3 regions of the Paenibacillus sp. P3E genome follow, and region 3 is predicted to be linked to each of the others. Evidence: a T-box and tRNA genes for the amino acid it is inferred to sense, from the RefSeq annotation. Region 3 holds a T-box; the other regions hold tRNA genes.
What was found. A T-box is a leader RNA that pairs with one kind of tRNA and senses whether it is charged. The one in region 3 lies ahead of leuS (leucine--tRNA ligase), so its partner is inferred to be a tRNA-Leu.
Positions count from the first base shown of each region.

Region 1: it encodes a tRNA-Leu, which carries the amino acid that the T-box ahead of leuS (leucine--tRNA ligase) is inferred to sense. The anticodon was not compared.
Region 2: it encodes a tRNA-Leu, which carries the amino acid that the T-box ahead of leuS (leucine--tRNA ligase) is inferred to sense. The anticodon was not compared.

Region 1 covers NZ_LVWH01000012.1:4,603-10,791, forward strand. Annotated here, with positions in the region: gene A3842_RS03160 (helix-turn-helix domain-containing protein) at 1-1,276, opposite strand, end outside; gene A3842_RS03165 (ion channel) at 1,449-2,117, opposite strand; tRNA gene A3842_RS03170 (tRNA-Leu) at 2,326-2,409, shown strand; gene A3842_RS03175 (helix-turn-helix domain-containing protein) at 2,474-3,385, opposite strand; gene A3842_RS03180 (alpha-mannosidase) at 3,545-6,189, shown strand, end outside.
Region 2 covers NZ_LVWH01000013.1:2,039-8,227, reverse strand. Annotated here, with positions in the region: gene A3842_RS03250 (glycosyl hydrolase) at 1-91, shown strand, start outside; gene A3842_RS03245 (PH domain-containing protein) at 107-607, opposite strand; gene A3842_RS03240 (hypothetical protein) at 900-1,535, shown strand; gene A3842_RS03235 (YolD-like family protein) at 1,811-2,146, shown strand; gene A3842_RS32340 (hypothetical protein) at 2,176-2,343, opposite strand; gene A3842_RS03230 (M15 family metallopeptidase) at 2,539-3,225, shown strand; gene A3842_RS33150 (WGxxGxxG family protein) at 3,298-3,693, shown strand; tRNA gene A3842_RS03220 (tRNA-Leu) at 3,833-3,918, shown strand; partial or broken gene A3842_RS03215 (glycoside hydrolase family 130 protein) at 4,175-4,528, shown strand; partial or broken gene A3842_RS03210 (alpha-mannosidase) at 4,548-6,189, shown strand, end outside.
Region 3 covers NZ_LVWH01000164.1:33,553-39,741, reverse strand. Annotated here, with positions in the region: gene A3842_RS14945 (cysteine desulfurase family protein) at 1-465, shown strand, start outside; gene A3842_RS14940 (PRC-barrel domain-containing protein) at 562-1,083, shown strand; gene A3842_RS14935 (hypothetical protein) at 1,098-1,307, shown strand; gene A3842_RS14930 (AI-2E family transporter) at 1,529-2,596, shown strand; T-box leader at 2,725-2,990, shown strand; gene leuS (leucine--tRNA ligase) at 3,370-5,823, shown strand; gene comER (late competence protein ComER) at 5,923-6,189, opposite strand, start outside.

The DNA.
Region 1 (6,189 bases), on a different contig from region 3:
CCTGGCTGCCTATACGAACGAGCATGTAAGGCCAATGGTCCACGTTCAGGTAACCCTTGCTGACCTTCATGTCTTCCAGAAACTCCGGATCATTGCGAAGCTCCTCAAAGGTTTCATCGTCAAAATAACTGCGGCACAGCAGAGTACCGCCAGCATCCAAATACCCGGTGATCACCCCCCATTCGGGAGCGACCCGCAGGTTGATGGCTATGGGAAGCTGATGATTACGCAGGCTCTCCAGGATGTTGTGCTTTTCCAATCTGCGCTCTTCAGGATTCAGATGGTTGGCCCAAGTGGCAGTTAGCCCATAGGCGCTAAACGCCGGATCGGAGTAGTTATAAGCCACAAGTGCATCGGCCGAGCTGTAGTCCCACATAGGTGTAAAAGAAATTCTCCAGCACGCCCCCGACACACCCATAATCTGCTCGTAGGTAGTATCCACTCCTCTTGCTGTCAGAGACAAAAGAAGTGCCCCGGCCCAGGAGCAGTCCATGTCTTTGCCAAAGCCCAGCCGGCCTACCCCTTCTATAATGCAGTGCTCCTGCGGAGATTCCATTCGAAAGAGCCGGGTCCGGTCTGGAGTATAGTGAATCCGCTCGCCTTCCGCACAGCTTACCGCATGAATGCCTTCCTCATTCAGATATAGAAGCAGCAGGTAGTCGTTGCCATCATTGTCGATCAGACTTGGAAAAAGCTCGTGGCTGGCGGTGAACTGCTTCCACTGAAAAAACGCATAATGCTGCATCTTGTTTAGTACATTGCGGCTCGCCCGTTCATTGCCGTAGGCGGCGAATACGATATCAAGCTCGCTTTGACTGGCAGCATAGCCTGTGGAATGAATATCAAGGGTAAGCAGATTGTCGTTCAGCACATAAGTAGCATAGACTCCCGAAGGAGTCTCATATTTCAGGAGCAGCAGCTTCAGACGGTCGCTCTTGATGGATTCGGGAAAAGTTAACTTACTGACCGCAAGATTCAATCTGCTGCCGACAACGAATTGATTAACAAAATGGGTGACATCATAGGCCTCCTGGCCATCGGTATAGACAGCGCTAAGTACGACCAGCTTTTGGGGCAGCAAAATACTGTCTATAGAGTGGCCCAATCTGCTGGACAACAGTGGAAGCGTGGTGGTTTCGGGCAGTGATTTACCCGTTTCCCATTTGGAAACTGCCTGGGGACTGACATTTAGCTGTTCCGCCAGTTGTTCCTGTGACATGTGTTTTTCTTTACGGAGTCTGGCAATCCGCTTGCCTACTTGTTCGCTGCTGATCATAGTACATCTCCCAAGGTTCAATTCGACGTCGTAGGTCTATTATAATTCCATCCTCTTGAAAGAACATGGATTAATGGTTGGGTAGAAGCGGAAAAAAGCAACCACAGGTTGAACTGGATGCTATGATCTGTAAGGGGAGGAGAGCCTCTCTTGGTTAGATAGTGAGGCTGCCTCAGGACAGCGGGGTATCATTTCTATTTTCAATTAAGACATGTGATTTAGGCGTGGGAAGCATAGATATGAATCTGGCAATCGAAACCACCGTCATAAATAATCCCAGCACGGATTGAATCATTATGATCACCATCGCTGGATTGTTATCGATGTTGAAATTAGGAGGCCCGAACGTAGTCATTGTAACAAAGCTCATATAAAAGGCTTGAATTAAGCTGGTACTGCGATCCGCCACGTCAAACCAATTCATTAGAAATTCATATGAAGCGGTAAACCAAAATATAATTTCCATAAAATTATGTATCAGCAAGAGGATAGATCTTCTATAGCTGCGCAGGGTAGCATTCTCTTCATAGTTATCCAGCAGATTGATTTTTAATTGATAAATAAATATCTCAAAGACCCTTAATATTCCGTAGTAAAACAAGATTTGCTTAATAACGCCAATGCTGCTGTATCTCATAATAATGATAGACAGGACTGAAAGCAGAGTATGTGCCAATACCCAGATATCAACGAACAGATACTTCCTTTTAGCTTCCCAGCTAGCAAAGGAAATACTCCTTCTGACGATATCGAAGACGGAAATCCTCGACAGGAATTGAATAATAGTCTTCCAAACCCAAACAATCAATATAAATCCCTCTGTATTATTACTTTCATTCATGTGCATTCCCCCAGAAATTAATAATTACTCATTATTAGCAAGTATATAGAAAATGTTTAAGATGCCACAGCTATAATTTGCTCAGCCTAAAGCAAGGAAAAGTCGATATTTTTGACAATTCGGACAGCAATTCAAAAGGAATAAAAAAACGCTTGCTCTCCCGCCAAATTCATGATATATTACTTCTTGCGTTGCATTTCATTAATTTGCGGTCATGGCGGAATTGGCAGACGCGCTGGCTTCAGGTGCCAGTGGTAGCAATATCGTGGAGGTTCGAGTCCTCTTGACCGCATACTAACAAAAAAGCTTCTGTACTGCTCATCCGGGCAGCGCAGAAGCTTTTTTTTGTTTTCCGTTCAATAGGACAGCGTGGTTGAGGCTGAAGGGGACGAGGTCTGCTGCTTGCGGAACCCGGAGGGAGACATGCCGCTCAGCTTATGGAATACCCGGTTAAACTGGGAGAAGCTGTTGAAGCCGCACTGTTCAGCGATCACAGAAATCCTAAGCCGGGTGCTGATCAGCAGCTGCTGGGCATTGCGGATACGGGTCATTTGGATATACTCGGTCAGTGTAGAGCCGGTGACCGTCTTGAACTGATGTGATAAATAATAAGAGCTGATGTAGAACTCCCTGGAGATCGAATCCAGAGACAGCTCGCTGTTGAAATGACTGTGGATGTATGCAGTGACCGAATATATTTTTTGCATGATGGAATTGCCCACTTCTTCCAGGACATAGCTGTTCCGCTCTCTTTGCTGGTACAGGGCACACAGAAATTGCTGAAACAAGCTGTGAATCAGTACAGGATTCAGGGGAGAAGCGCCATGTGACAAGGTGAAGATGGAGTTAAGAGGATCAAACACGGCTCTCCGCGACTCGCCATTCAAACGGTAGATCGGCACTTCCTCTCCAAAAGAGAGAAACATATTCTTGTAAGCGGTTTCTAGACCGGGTATATTTTTGGGCATCGCGAAGTTAATGATCAGCCTTTTGTGGGGCGGACCTACCGGATATTGTGTCTTGTGCAGCCGGTGCGGACGAAGCAGAACAATATCATATTGCTGAAGGGCATACGCATTCCCCTCGATCATATGGGTGGCTCTGGAATCCATTAATATATGAATCTCGTAAAAGTCATGAAAATGCTGAAACTCCATATTGATGTTATGGGACCGCTGGTCATAATCAAAATAATAAAAAAGCGAATCAGCCGGTGTGTTGATGCTTACGCTATATCCTTGCTCATACAACAAGTCGCTATCAAGCATATCCTGGTCGCCGCCTTAATCTGTGGTATGGACCTATTATAAATCTAGAAAAGCAAGATATGCAATGTATGAGGGGGATCATAGCAAATATAACGTAGTTTTTGAGGGGAGGGATTTGCTATATTGGCTGTATGAAAGCGGATACAAGGAGTGGTGATCATGTTTTTGACCGAAGAGAAGCTGATCCGGCGTCAGGCGGAGATTGGAAAGTACAGGTACCGCAAGCTGCTGGAGATTGAGGAACTGGAATTCGCAGAGGATGAAGACGGGTCTAACGGTGTGTATCCTGAGGCCGTTTCCTTTGATGGCACAATCAAGCTGGAGGAGCACTGGCGCGGGCGCGACCGTTATGTCTGGCTGCGTACTGTGGTCGAGATGCCTATAAGTGCACCCGGCTTCAAAATTGCCGGAAGGTTCGACTTCGGCAAGTCGGGGAGCTTCAACAACTCGGGGTTTGAATCGTTGCTGTTTGTGAACGGGGAGCCTTATCAGGGCGTGGATAACAATCACAGGGAGGTTATTTTTGGGCCGGAGCTAGGCGGGCAGACGGTGGAGCTTGTCTTCCGGCTGTGGTCTGGTCTTGAGGGCGGAGGCCCCGCCGTTATTCAGGATCACCGGATTAGCGAAGCGATGATTGGCTACCTGGATGAAACGATTGATGATTTGTGCTACCTGTCACAGGCTGCGCTGGATATGTACCGGTATTTGGGCAGCGACCAGCCGGAGAAGCAATGGCTGAAAAAAGCGCTGAACGACGCCTTTCGTGAAATTGACTGGTCGGAGCCCGGATCAGAGGCCCACGAAATGTCCCTTTACCGTGCCGGGGCCAGCCTGAACCGCGCTGTGGATGCTATGCCCAAAACCTTTGACATGACGATTACAGCCGTTGGTCATACCCATATTGATGTTGCGTGGCTGTGGCAGCTAAAGCATACGCGGGAGAAAATAGCACGGTCCTTCTCTACCGTACTGCGGCTGATGGAGGAGTTCCCGGAATATCAGTTCCTGCAGACGCAGCCGCAATTGTACGACTATCTGAAGCGTGATTATCCCGAACTGTTCGGACGGATCTCGGAGAAAATCAAGGAAGGCCGCTGGGAAGCCGAAGGAGCTATGTGGCTGGAGTCGGATTGTAATATCCCGTCCGGTGAATCCTTGGTCCGTCAGATTGTGGCGGGGAAACGCTACTTCCGGGAAGAGTTCGGGATCGAAAGCAAGTATTTGTGGCTGCCGGATGTATTCGGATACAGCTGGGCATTGCCGCAGATTTTGCGCAAATCGGGGATCTCCACCTTCATGACGACCAAAATCAGCTGGAACCAGTTCAACCGGATGCCGCATGATACGTTCTGGTGGCGCGGGCTTGACGGTTCCGAGATTTTGACGCACTTCATTACCACTTCGGAGAAGAACGGAGATGCTTACACGTACAACGGCCGGATGACTGCCGCAATGCTGCGGGGGATCTGGAATTCGTATCAGGATAAGGACATCAATGATAACCTGATGTTCACTTATGGCTGGGGCGACGGGGGCGGTGGGCCTACGCGGGAAATGCTGGAGCTTCGGCGGCGGTTCGACAAGCTTCCAGGGATGCCTAAACTGAATATGGGCAGCGCAGGAGAGTATTTTGACGGGCTGCATGAACGGATCGAAAATACTGAAGCCTATGTGCATACCTGGAACGGCGAGTTATATTTTGAATGCCATAGGGGGACATATACCTCTCAGGCCCGGAACAAAAAATACAACCGGCGGCTGGAATTGCTGCTGCGCGATGCAGAGTGGCTGCATACGCTCACCGGTGTCCGGCGAGGTGATCTTGAAACCGGTTACCCGGCAGAAGAACTCCGCGGGATATGGGAAATCCTCCTGCGCAACCAGTTCCATGATATTATCCCCGGCTCGTCGATTAAAGAAGTCTATGAGGATAGTGATCTTGAATATGCGGAAGGGGAGGCGCGGTCACTGGCTATAATTAACGGCTGTAGTGAAGCCGCAGGCAACGCCGCCGGGCAAGAGCGTCTTACGCTGCTGAACAGCTCTATCTGGAATCGTCCGCGGTATGCCGAGTTGCCGGGCGAATCTGCAGATGACACTGTCATCTGTGATAAGGCCGGGCAGCCTCTGGAACAGCAGCGGACGGCAGACGGGGGAAGGCTGGTGTATATTCCCTCCCTGCCTGCTCTTGGCACGGCCGTTCTGCAATATGGACGGGGGGAACGGGCTGGCGCCGGCCTCGAAGGGGAATCGCCGCTGGCGGATGCCGCCGGCAACCGCCTGACAACACCTTTGTATGAAATGGCCTGGAATGAACAGGGACACTTCACCTCTATCTACGACCGCCGGAACGGCCGTGAGCTCTTGGCACCCGGGAAGCGCGGCAATGTGCTACAGGTATTTGAGGACAAACCGCTGGATTTTGAAGCCTGGGACATTGATATCTTCTACCAGGAGAAAATGACAGAAATTTCGCAGCTTGAAGAATGCAATCTGATCGAGAACGGTCCGCTAAGGGCGGTCCTGCGTATGGTCTGGACGTACCATCGCTCAACCATCACCCAGAGAATCGTGTTCTACCGGGACACGGCAAGAATTGATTTCCAGACTGAGATGGACTGGCATGGTCATAACCAATTGCTGAAAGCGGCGTTTCCGGTGGATATTCATGCTGTGGAAGCTACCTACGATATTCAGTTCGGCAATGTGAAACGGCCGACGCACTGGAACACGAGCTGGGATTATGCCCGTTTCGAAACGGTAGCCCACCAATGGGCAGATCTCAGCGAGAAGGGCTATGGCGT
Region 2 (6,189 bases), on a different contig from region 3:
AAACCAAGGTGATGCGCGGGCAGTTCTGATGTGGGAAAGCCCCAGACAGGTCAAAGGCGTCATTCCAGCCGGGGCATTCTATCTTCCCTAAAAGGCAGGGCGGTGTCTAGATTTGTTCGCGGTAGCTGATATTATTGGCGATTTTTTCATCGCGCACAGCTTTGCGGAGCGCATCCTTTACGGTTTGGGGATGGCGGATTCTGCGCAATATCAACTGTGGCGATGAAGCATCATCCGAAAATACCGTAAGAATTCCGATGCCGAGAATACGCTGCATGATGGACTGGTCGACAGAGAAGTCATTCACCCGCAGCAATTCGATTTCTTCAACGTCTTTGCCAATCAGTCCGGTTTTGACCATAATACGCTGGCTGGTGATCGTATATGTAGTTGTGTTCAGGCGTATAATGCCTTTGAGGCGGTCGGAAATACCGGCCGGTTTGCCCTGCCACAGTTCGATTTCAGGTCCTGAACCCGATCCGGGTGCAGCTCCAGCCGAGGAACGGCGTATGGGTGCGGCTGAATCCCCCTCAGTACTTGCTCCACATTCTCCGCAAAATTTGGCGCCTTGCTTGTATTCTGCGCCACAGCTAGTGCAATAAGGCATCGCAATCTTCCTCTCTATTAATCATGTTGCAATCATTATAGTATAAACAGAGATTTCCAGACACTGCTGGCGGTCTTTTTTTGGAATTTATATGCTCAACGCTATACATTATCCTTCTATTTCTCGCTGAAACGGTAGTTCCCTTAAAAGGACGAATCACCGTTTCTACTTGTTTTCACTGAATGGATACGCTTCAATTCCGCCAAATATACCATTCCTGCTATTTTTACATTATTTTCAGTTGCACTTTACAATACTCGATATTATTCTGTTAATTGGAGGGATTTTAAATATGAGACAAGCCTTACTGGCAGTATTACTAATGGTAGTTATGGTTCTAAGCGCCTGCAGCAATAATTCGGCACCAGCTTCCCACGAAGAAGTGCAGGAGAAGGTACAAAGCTTTTATAATGAAATGACAAAATTTGATCAAATGGGAAAATCCTCGTTGGACGCATTCAACACAACCTTAACCTCATTTTCATCAGGAAAAGCAACGGACAAGGAATTGGAAAAGGCAATAGATCAATTTCAGGACACGGCTTCGGATATCGCTGATGAAGTCAAAGATGTGAAAATTTCCAAAAGCCTGCCAGAGAATATTCAAAAGCTGCTAAAAGACTCAATGATTGCGTTTCAGAGCGCGTACTCCATCAAGGAGCAGGCCTCGAAAAGTGCGGCTTCCCCAGACGTTACAGCCGATGAGTTCAAGGATATGAACCAGCAAGCGGATGTGGCGATGTTGTACGGCATCTCCAAGCTGAATGAAGCCAGAGTAGCCGCAGGACTGATCGAGAAGGGGAGTGCGGCGGAAGAAACATTGTCTGGTACAGATACTAGCACCGCTGCAGACACACAAGCAAATACAGACACTAAGGACAAGAATACAAAGTCTGGTTCAGGTACTTCGGTCACTGACGTTAAGTAAAAAAGGAATGCCGCATAAGCGACTTCCTTACATTAAGGCACAAACAAAGGCGCTTCACAGAATAACTGTGAGCGTCTTTTTGTTAGCTATTGGGAACGTACCAGACAGAGATTCAAACGTCTGGACTTCACTCTTGTCATTCCATTGCGGCTGCATACATTATTTTGTGATTGATTAAAAAGCGGAGATGGGCGTATAATACAAACATACGTTCGCTTCTGGCGGGAATGCAATCTGTAAAACGATTTAAGAACACCATGGAAGGAGGAACGGCAATGGGAGAAAAGCTGGAAGGGAACCGCCTATGGGAGAGCAGCCGGATGATGCTGCCGGAGCACAAGAGCCGGATTTGGAACGATAAGCGGGAAATGCTTCGCCGCATGAAGCCGGTTCTGAACGAGCAGAAGCTGGAGGAGATCGAGTTCACGCTGGCGCTATCGCTGCGGAGTCATGTCCGGGTAACGGTGGTGTTGTTTGATGCTTTTGAGAATAAGCAGCTGAACGGCTTTGTGACCTCCATTCACACCCACTCGCGCGAGATCAAGCTGCAGTGGGCGGAGGAATGGAAGTGGATTGAAGTGGATGATATTGTGGAGGCATACATCGTCTGAGGGCCAGCCTTGACCCATTCGATGAAGCCCTATTCTCTATTTGTGGAATGGGCTTCTGTTCTCTCATAAGCAATCAGGGTCACTGACTTATTGCCGTTCATTTGAGCAATTGCCGCTTCGGCCTGGCGGATGATCTCCACCGCATCCTCCTGTTCACTCAATGCCGCGACTTTGTAGCTGTCACTGTGGATGTCCATGCTGTTATCCCACCTTTCACTTTTATCTTAGCCTGTTTGGGCAGAAATCATCCCGGAAAGCGGCGGGTAAACGCACACCCATATAGGCAAGATGCTCAGGCCCCGCATAGTTCGGGGTTTTTTCTTTTACAATGAAGTAAGAAGGTACAAGCAACGGCGGATTCTAGGGCATTTACTATATCAGGAGGGGATTCGATGCTGACAATAGATGAGTTGAAAAGTAAATCGGCAGACCGGCTCGGCGGTCTTCATCCCGTCCTGCTGGCGGCTGCAAATGTCCTGATACAGCGATGTTATGCCAGAGGGATCCCCATTGTCATTACTCAGGGCATGCGTACCATAGCCGAACAGAATGCGCTGTACGCACAAGGGAGAACCAAGAAGGGCAGCATTGTAACCAATGCCAGGGGAGGCAGCAGCTATCATAATTATGGCCTGGCGATGGACTTCGCGCTGCTGCTGCCGGATGGGCAGAACGTCTCTTGGGACACGAACAGGGATGGGAATGGAGATAAGCTGGCAGACTGGCAGGAGGTCGTGCAGGAAGCGAAAAAGCTAGGACTCGAATGGGGTGGGGACTGGACTTCTTTTAAGGATTATTCGCATTTGCAGCTGGCTTTTGGCCTGACTATTGCACAGCTTAAGGAAGGTCAGCGTCCGACCGCCCAGCAGGTTAAGGAAACCTTAAGCCGGATCACCGGAGGTGAGCCTGAAGTGAACAAGGATGTGGAAGTTACCATTAATCTGAATGGGATGAAGCTTACGGTTGGGGTATTGGATAATGGAACCACCTATGTTCCCGTGCGGGCATTGGCTGAAGCGCTCGGGGCCAAGGTTTCTTATGATCCTGTCAGCAAGACAGTGAATGTGGTGACTGTGTAAAAATTACTTGCATAGTTTAGGCGCCTAAGGGGGAAATTATCAGCGACAAACCACACAAGGGGGTATCACATCTTGAACAAGCTGATAACAAGTCTTGCCTGCGGCACTGTATTGTCCATGAGTCTGCTGGGTGTAGGATATGCATCCAGTGCTTCCGGTACTACCGGTATGGGTGGAACGGCACCGGTATATAACGGTTCTTCCACCAATGACCATATGATGAATAACACCACCGGCACCCTGCGTAACAATGATACGATCATGAGAGACAAGATCCGCACTGGTGACAACACCACTGTCTCTCCACTGTCCAACACCACGACAACTGGCAGATACCGGGCCACAAGCACGACGACCAACGCAACAGACAACGACAACAACCGCTCCAATTGGGGCTGGCTCGGATTGGTCGGCCTGCTCGGTCTGGCTGGCATGAGAAGCAAAAGCGGCGAACGCGAACGCCGTTAGTCCTGCAATACAAGTGGCCCGCAGCAGCTCCGGCTGAGCGGGTCTTTTTGTTAAGCACAACTTAACGAAAATTTTGATTGCGTATTCACAAGTTACGTGATATCATATTTCTTGTCGCGTTAAACAACGCACTAACCATGCCGGGGTGGCGGAACAGGCAGACGCACAGGACTTAAAATCCTGCGGTACGTGAGTACCGTACGGGTTCGACCCCCGTCCTCGGCACTAGAAGAACAAGGGTTTCAGCTCATTAGAGCTGGAACCCTTGTTTGTTTTTAAGATGGATTGCTAACATTTTGCTAACGGTGCCTCTTTTTCGTGTAGATTCGAGGTTTCCGATACGCTTGGAATGATGCTTGTACCGACTTCACGACGAACGGTTCTTGTTCACTCTCTGCGTTCGATAATTCTGTCACGCTCCATTCTCAGTCGCAGGATTTCTGCTCTAATGACTTCTTTACGACAAGGTAAAGTATTCATGATCGGACCGGGTCCTACGCCAATCGAAACGGACAAGGGCTGGCTGCTGATTTATCATGGCGTAATTAATACCTGTAACGGGTATGTGTACCGCATGGGCTGCGCCTTGCTTGACATTGCTGAACCCTGGAAGGTTAAGGCGCGCTCGCGCAACTATATTCTCGGTCCTGAAACCCTGTACGAATGTGTGGGAGATGTGCCTAATGTGACTTTCCCTTGTGCGGCTTTGACGGATTCGGCAACAGGACGAATTGCTATCTACTATGGCTGCGCCGATACGGTGACCGGACTGGCCTTTACTACAGTGGAAGAGCTCCTCAATTATATGAAGTTGTATCCGTTAGAAGAAGCTTAAGAAAAGAGGAGGATAGACTATGACTAGCAAAAGAACGGCTCACATCGTTTCTCATTCACACTGGGACCGGGAATGGTATTTACCCTTTGAGAAGCATCACGTCCGCCTGGTACAGCTGATGGATTCGCTGCTGGATAAGCTGGAAGGAGATTCAGCGTTTAAAAGCTTCTATCTGGATGGACAGACGATTATTCTGGAGGATTATCTTCAGGTTCGTCCGGAGAACAAGGAAAGACTGGAGAGATGTATCACGGAAGGCCGTCTGCTGATCGGGCCCTGGTATATTTTACAGGATGCGTTTCTGACAAGCGGAGAAGCGAATGTACGTAACATGCAAATCGGACATCAGGATGCCAAACGGTACGGGGAACCGGCAAAAATAGGCTATTTTCCCGATACGTTCGGCCTGGTGGGCCAGACTCCGCAGCTTATGCTGCAATCCGGCATCACCAACGTTTTCTTCGGGCGCGGAGTGAAGCCTACAGGATTCAATAATACGGTTTCTGAGGAGATTATGAGTCCTCCTTCTCTGAACTGATCTGGGAAGGCCCGGATGGCTCCAAAGTACTCGGGATTTTGTTTGCCAACTGGTATTCTAACGGAAATGAAGTGCCAACGGATGAAGCAGAGGCCAGGGCTTTCTGGGACAGGAAGCTGGCAGATGCAGAAAAATATGCTTCAACAGATCAGCTATTGTTCATGAATGGCTGTGACCATCAGCCGCTGCAGCTTGATTTGCCAGAGGCTATCCGTACAGCCCAGGCCTTATACCCGAACGTGGATTTCGTTCATTCGAACTTCCCTGATTATTTAAGTGCCTTGATTGCAGCTTAACCATCAGCAGTCGTCTGTAGATCCCGGATTATCTACAGTCATGGGTGAACTTCGCAGTCGACGTACGGATGGATGGGGCACACTTGTGAACACAGCTTCAGCCCGCATTTATTTGAAACAGATGAACCAGGTAGGACAGTCCCTTTTGGAAAAGGTAGCGGAGCCGCTAGCTTCCATCGCGAATCTTGCTGGTAAAGTTTATCCCCACCATCTATTCACCTATGCTTGAAAGACCTTAATGCAGAATCATCCGCATGATAGTATTTGCGGGTGCAGTGTAGATGAAGTGCACCGTGAGATGATCACCAGGTTTGATAAAGCCGCCACGTTGCTGAAAGCATCGTTGAAGATTGTGCAAAGTATATCGCTGATGCTGTAGATACATCGATTTTTACGGAATATGGAGACGATGCGTTGCCCTTTGTAGTGATGAATACGTCGGGCTGGAGACGTACAGGAACAGTAACTGTTGACTTGGATGCAGCCCGTCTTTATCTCCGTGAAGGCTTTACGTTGCAGGAGACCTGCCGAAGAATGCAGGAGATCGATCTCAGTGGACGAATGCTGGTGGATCAACATGGAGAAGCGGTACCCTGTACCTTAGAAGATCTGGGGCTGCAGTTTCGCTATGATCTGCCAGATGATAAATTCCGGCAGTCCTATATGTGCCGCAGGGTAAGAGTGACGTTCGAAGCTATGCAAGTGCCTGCGCTGGGACTTCGCAGCTATGCTTGGGTACAGTCGTCGCGGCCCACTCTTGAACATTTAAGCCTGCTATCCGGTAACCGAGTAATGGAGAATGACAGCCTCCGGGTAGAAATCGGAGA
Region 3 (6,189 bases):
GAACGCGGCAGACGGGCTGGAACCGAAAGTCTGGCGAACTCAGCCGGGTTTGCCAAGGCAGTGGAGCTTGCAGTAACCGGGCTGGACCAGCGCAGGGATAAGGCACTTATGCTGCGAACAGCATTGCTGGAGGAGCTGGACCGCCGGATCGGGCGGAAGGGCTACGTGATTAACGGTGACAGGCAGGAATTTTTGCCCGGGATACTGAATTTGAGCTTTCCCGGAGCAAGAACCGATGTGCTGCTGATGAACCTTGATATGGAGGGGATTGCTGCCGCGAGCGGTTCAGCCTGCACCTCAGGTTCTTTGGAAATCTCGCATGTGCTGCAGGCGATGAAGCTTCCGGAGGATCTTTTGAACTCTGCGATTCGATTTAGCACAGGTTTGGGTAATACTAATGAAGAAATGGAGTACGTGGCCCAAAAAGTTGAAACCATCCTGAACCGGCTGCGTAAAAAGGATTAGGCTAAATGTAGCCTCGTTGCCGTTACAGTGTTTGAGTGCTCTTCAACCTAAGGGAACCCGTAAGTACACTCAAAGTAAAAGGGGACATAAACAGCCATGAAACTTCAAGAAATGATCGGCTTGGCTGTATACGAGGTTGAAGAAGGTAACGAAATTGGCAAGATTGTCGACGTTTTACTGGATTCAAACTGGAATATAACGGGTATTGAACTGGAAAGTAAAACTTTTTTCTCCAGTCATGTGAAAGTTGTGGCATGGGAAGATATCGTCGCTTATGGCGAGGATGCTGTCATGATCCGCAGTAAAGAGTCGATTGTGAAGGCCGACACTGACCATATACCCTATACATTTCTTTTGGGAAAAAATAAATTAAAGGATCTTCAGGTGCTTACGGCATCCGGAACAATCCTCGGACGCGTATCTGATGTTTATTTTGACCAAAAGTTGGGAAACACAATAGTAGCGCTGGAAATCAGTGACGGGTTAGTAACTGATTTGATCGAAGGCCGCAAATGGCTGCCTTGTTCTGATGGAATGTCCATTGGGGAGAATTCCGTACTGGTTCCCGCGATGAGCGAAGAACGGCTTCAAAAAGCCATTAATATTGTTAACGGATAGGTGGAATGTTTTATATGAAGTGTCCAAACTGCAACTCCAAGGATATCGGCAAGATCGGTTCCCACCAGTTCTATTGCTGGGGCTGCTTCATCGAACTGACGGTCAACGGCGAGAAAATGTCCGTGTATCAGGTTGAAGAAGACGGCACACTCAGCTCGCTTGACGATTTGTTCTCCGGGGAAGAGATTGCCCAGGATTTCCCGCAGATTCATGCGTCTTCTTAAATCAGTGACAACTGGTTCAGGAGCAGAATTACATATTGCCTAATGCGCCCAAAACTCCTTGCAGCAACATGCGGCAGGGGATTTGGGCGTTTTTTGCGAAGATCACAGAATCTCTAAAGGAAGCTGCCGCAAGAACGAGAAAACGGCGGTTATTTTGCTGCGGGTATACATATACTTATCTAGGAAGCCAGTCCAGAATTACCGCTAGGGAGTGTACATTCATGGAGCAATGGTCCCAAAGTAAATGGTTCCGCCGGATGATCGGAGTACTGCTTGCCCTGATCATATTATATTTCGTTTGGCTCCTCCGTCCGATGTTAATGGGAGTTTTCGTCTTTCTCAAAGCCATCCTTGCGCCGTTCCTGGCAGCTATGATTATCTCGTATGTGCTGAATCCCGTAGTGAGTATGCTCGCCGGGAGAAAAATGCCGCGCAGTGTTGCCGTGTTGCTCATCTATGCCGTATTTCTGACCTCGCTCGCAGTTATTGCCATCAATCTGATTCCGATGTTCATCGAGCAGCTTGAAGAATTGAACGAGCATTTGCCGGAGATGACACTGCATGCACAGGGACTCATGCGTAACATGAATAACAGATTGATTCCGCCTGGTGTCGAGATGGGCATGAATAACTGGTTTTTTCAGCTGGAAAACCGATTGGCTGCAGGAATCTCCCATTTTCTCGATAACATTGGTTCGACCATTGGTCTGCTGTTCAATGCGTTTATCGTGCCTTTTCTGGTGTTCTACATTCTCAAGGATTTCGATGTATTCGAACGGACCGTTGTCGCTTGTCTGCCACGCTCGCGCCGCAAGTCTATGGTCAAGCTACTTAAGGATATTGATGACGCGCTTGGCAACTACATCCGTGGCCAGTTTTTGGTCTGTCTGATTATCGGGGTACTGGCCTACATCGGCTATGCGATTATCGGCATGCCTTACGCGCTGCTGTTTGCTTGTGTGGTGGCGGTATTCAACATTGTTCCGTATATGGGGCCGTTTCTGGGTGCAGCACCTGCGATTGTAATGGCTTCGACCCTCTCGCTTCGCCTCGTGCTGCTCGTTGCTGTGGTTAACACCCTGTGCCAGATGCTGGAGAGCAACGTCATTTCGCCGCAGGTGGTGGGACGACGGCTGCATCTGCACCCGCTGCTGATTATTTTTGCGCTGCTGGTGGGTGGAGAAGTGGCCGGAATGATCGGTCTGATCCTGGCTGTACCGGTTTTCGCGGCCGGCAAAGTAGTGATTCAGCATTTTCTCGCGTATTATATACGTCGGAAGCCGGTGTAAGCCGATTTATGAGGGCGTATCGCTCATAGATTGCTGATTCACTGCAGCCGCTAGCGGAAATCATTGACTCTAACTGCTTCTTTTGTATATAATGTGGGGAACATTACTGATGAATAATCAGTAAGCATAGCAGTGCGATGAAGAGGAGTATTAATTCGTGAGACCGTTATTGCAGAGAGCCGGCACAGGGTGCGAGCCGGTTAACGGAGAAGAATGAACTCACCTCGGAGTAACGGCGTTAAGCCGCAGGGTCCGCAAGCAGAGGCTTGAAGACCGCGCCTGAACCGTCGTCGATTCACCCCCGTTACCGGGTGTCAAAGTGAGTGGCAGGGTAAAGTATATCCAGCCGCTAACTAGGGTGGTACCACGGGAATTCAAACCTCTCGTCCCTAGCGATAATACGCTAGGGATGGGAGGTTTTTTTGCGGTATTGGGGCCAAGTCCAGCGGAACAGCGAATCCTGAGCTGATCTTGGACTTGGCTGCCCGTCAGGCAAAACGGGTGGATTTAAAAAGTAACAGGGAAACGGAACGGAAAAAAATTTTGGAGCTGTAGAAACAAAGTGTTCGCCTGAAAGCTTTCCCAAGGAAAGCTCACATCGGAAGCATGTGCTATTCTCGGATTTCTACCGCATAGAGCGGTTCAAATCAAGAAATCAGAGAATAACAGCGATCGGAAGCCCAAAACTTTTTTGCAGTAGAGTTCATTCCCTGGCGTTCTTTTAAGCGCAGCAGTTTTAACTAAGTAAGCAACACTCCAAGGAGGAGCATAAGATGAGCGACAACAAAGCAGCAAGCACAACAGCCCCCACAGGCTACCGTGCCCAGGTGATTGAGCCGAAATGGCAGAAGTTCTGGGATGAGAACAAGACGTTCAAGACAGGTGAAGAGGTTAACAAGCCAAAATTCTACGCACTGGATATGTTCCCGTATCCTTCAGGCGCAGGGCTGCACGTAGGCCACCCGGAAGGCTACACGGCGACAGACATTGTCTCCCGCTACAAACGGATGCGCGGCTACAATGTGCTGCACCCGATGGGCTGGGATGCCTTCGGACTTCCGGCAGAGCAGTATGCTATGGATACCGGACAGCATCCACGCGAGATTACAGTGAAGAACATTGATAATTTCCGCCGGCAGATCAAATCGCTGGGCTTCTCCTATGACTGGGACCGCGAGATCAGCACAACCGATCCGGAGTATTACAAATGGACACAGTGGATTTTTATCCAGCTGTACAACCGTGGCTTGGCCTATGTGGCAGAGGTGTCGGTCAACTGGTGTGAAGCACTGGGAACGGTTCTGGCAAACGAAGAGGTTATCGACGGAAAAAGCGAGCGCGGCGGCCATCCTGTGGTCCGCAGACCGATGCGCCAGTGGATTCTGAAAATTACGGAGTACGCTGAACGCCTGCTTGAGGATCTGGAAGAGCTGGATTGGGAAGAAAGCATCAAGGATATGCAGCGCAACTGGATTGGCAAGTCGACGGGTGCCGAAGTGATTTTTGCCATTGAAGGTCATGATGCCAGTCTGGAGGTATTCACGACCCGCCCGGATACTTTGTTCGGAGCAAGCTACTGTGTACTGGCACCGGAGCATAAGCTGGTTGATCTTATTACAACAGATGAGCAGAAGGCGGCAGTATCGGAATACCGCGACAAGGCTTCACGCAAGAGCGACCTTGAACGTACGGATCTGGCTAAAGAGAAATCCGGTGTCTTCACGGGTGCCTACGCCGTCAATCCGGTGAATGGTGCACAGGTGCCGATCTGGATCGCCGATTATGTGCTTGCCGGATATGGAACGGGAGCCATCATGGCGGTGCCGGGACATGACACACGCGACTGGGAATTCGCCAAGCAGTTTGGTCTGAAGATCGTTGAAGTGGTACAGGGCGGAAATGTCGGAGAAGAGGCTTACAGCGGCGACGGACCTCATGTGAATTCCGACTTCCTGAATGGTCTGGATAATAAAGAAGCGATTGCGAAGATGATCACCTGGCTTGAGGAAAAGGGCAGTGGCAAAGGCAAAGTAACCTACCGCCTGCGCGACTGGCTGTTCAGCCGCCAACGCTATTGGGGCGAGCCGATTCCGATTCTGCACCTGGAAGACGGCACGATGAAGACGGTCCCTGTAGATCAGCTGCCGTTGCTGCTGCCGGAAGTGGATTCGATCCGCCCTTCAGGCACAGGAGAATCCCCGCTGGCTAATGTGACGGAGTGGGTCGAAACGATAGATCCGGAGACCGGCATGAAGGCACGCCGTGAGACGAACACCATGCCGCAATGGGCCGGCAGCTGCTGGTACTACCTGCGTTATATCGATCCGCGTAATGACAAGGAGCTGTGTTCACCGGAGAAGCAGAAGGAATGGCTGCCCGTTGACCTGTACATCGGCGGAGCCGAGCATGCAGTACTGCATCTGCTGTACGCACGCTTTTGGCATAAGGTTCTCTATGACATCGGTGTAGTGGATACCAAGGAACCGTTCCATAAGCTGGTGAATCAAGGCATGATCCTGGGGAATAACAATGAGAAGATGAGCAAGTCGCGCGGCAATGTCATTAACCCGGATGAAATTGTGGAGGCATATGGCGCGGATACGCTGCGTGTCTATGAGATGTTCATGGGCCCGCTGGAAGCGACGAAGCCATGGAATGAAAAAGGTGTGGAAGGCATTCACCGCTTCCTCTCCCGCGTATGGCGCCTGTTCGTGAATGAGGACGGCAGCATCAGTGCGAAAATTACCCCGGATGGCGGTACCGACGAGTTCAAACGGACCTGGCACAAGACACTCAAGAAGGTCACGGAGGACTTCGAGCACCTGCGCTTCAATACAGCGATCAGCCAGCTGATGATCTTCATCAACGATGCTTACAAGCAGGAGACCTTGTCCGCTGAAGCTGCAGAGCATTTCGTACAGATGCTGTCGCCACTCGCACCACATATCGCGGAGGAGCTGTGGCAGCTGCTCGGTCATGAAGGCAGCATCAGCTATGTGGCTTGGCCGGCTTATGATGAAGCGTTGACTGTAGATGCTGAAGTGGAAATCGTTGTTCAGGTAAATGGTAAAATCGTACAGCGTGCACTGATCCCGCAGGACATGGGTCAAGATGATATGCAGAACCATGCGCTGTCGCTTCCGAATGTGAAGGCAGCCGTCGAGGGCAAAACCGTACGCAAGATCATCGCGGTTCCAGGCAAGCTGGTCAATATAGTAGTGGGTTAAGCGAAGAACGCAATTCTGCCCGCAGCAACGGAGTAATCCGTGCTGCGGGCTTTCTTGGTTTTGGCAGCAGGGTGCCGGTTCCATGCCGGTGGAGGGATTCTAACGGTCGAGCGGCCCCTGAACGATGCCACCCAGACCGAATAAGGTGTCCAGCTTTTCGACATCTTCATCGAATTTATCGTGTGTGGTGAGGATCAGCTGCTCAAAAACCCCTTCCAGACTGGTCCGCAAGTGGCTCAGTGCTTCCGCTGTAATGCCACCGCGTACGGCTACCCGTTCCTGCAGTTCCTGTGGAGTGAAATTACCTTCGGTCAGCAGTTTACCTGTGCCTAGCAGCATTTCACCTGCGAGCCGGCCAAGCAGGAC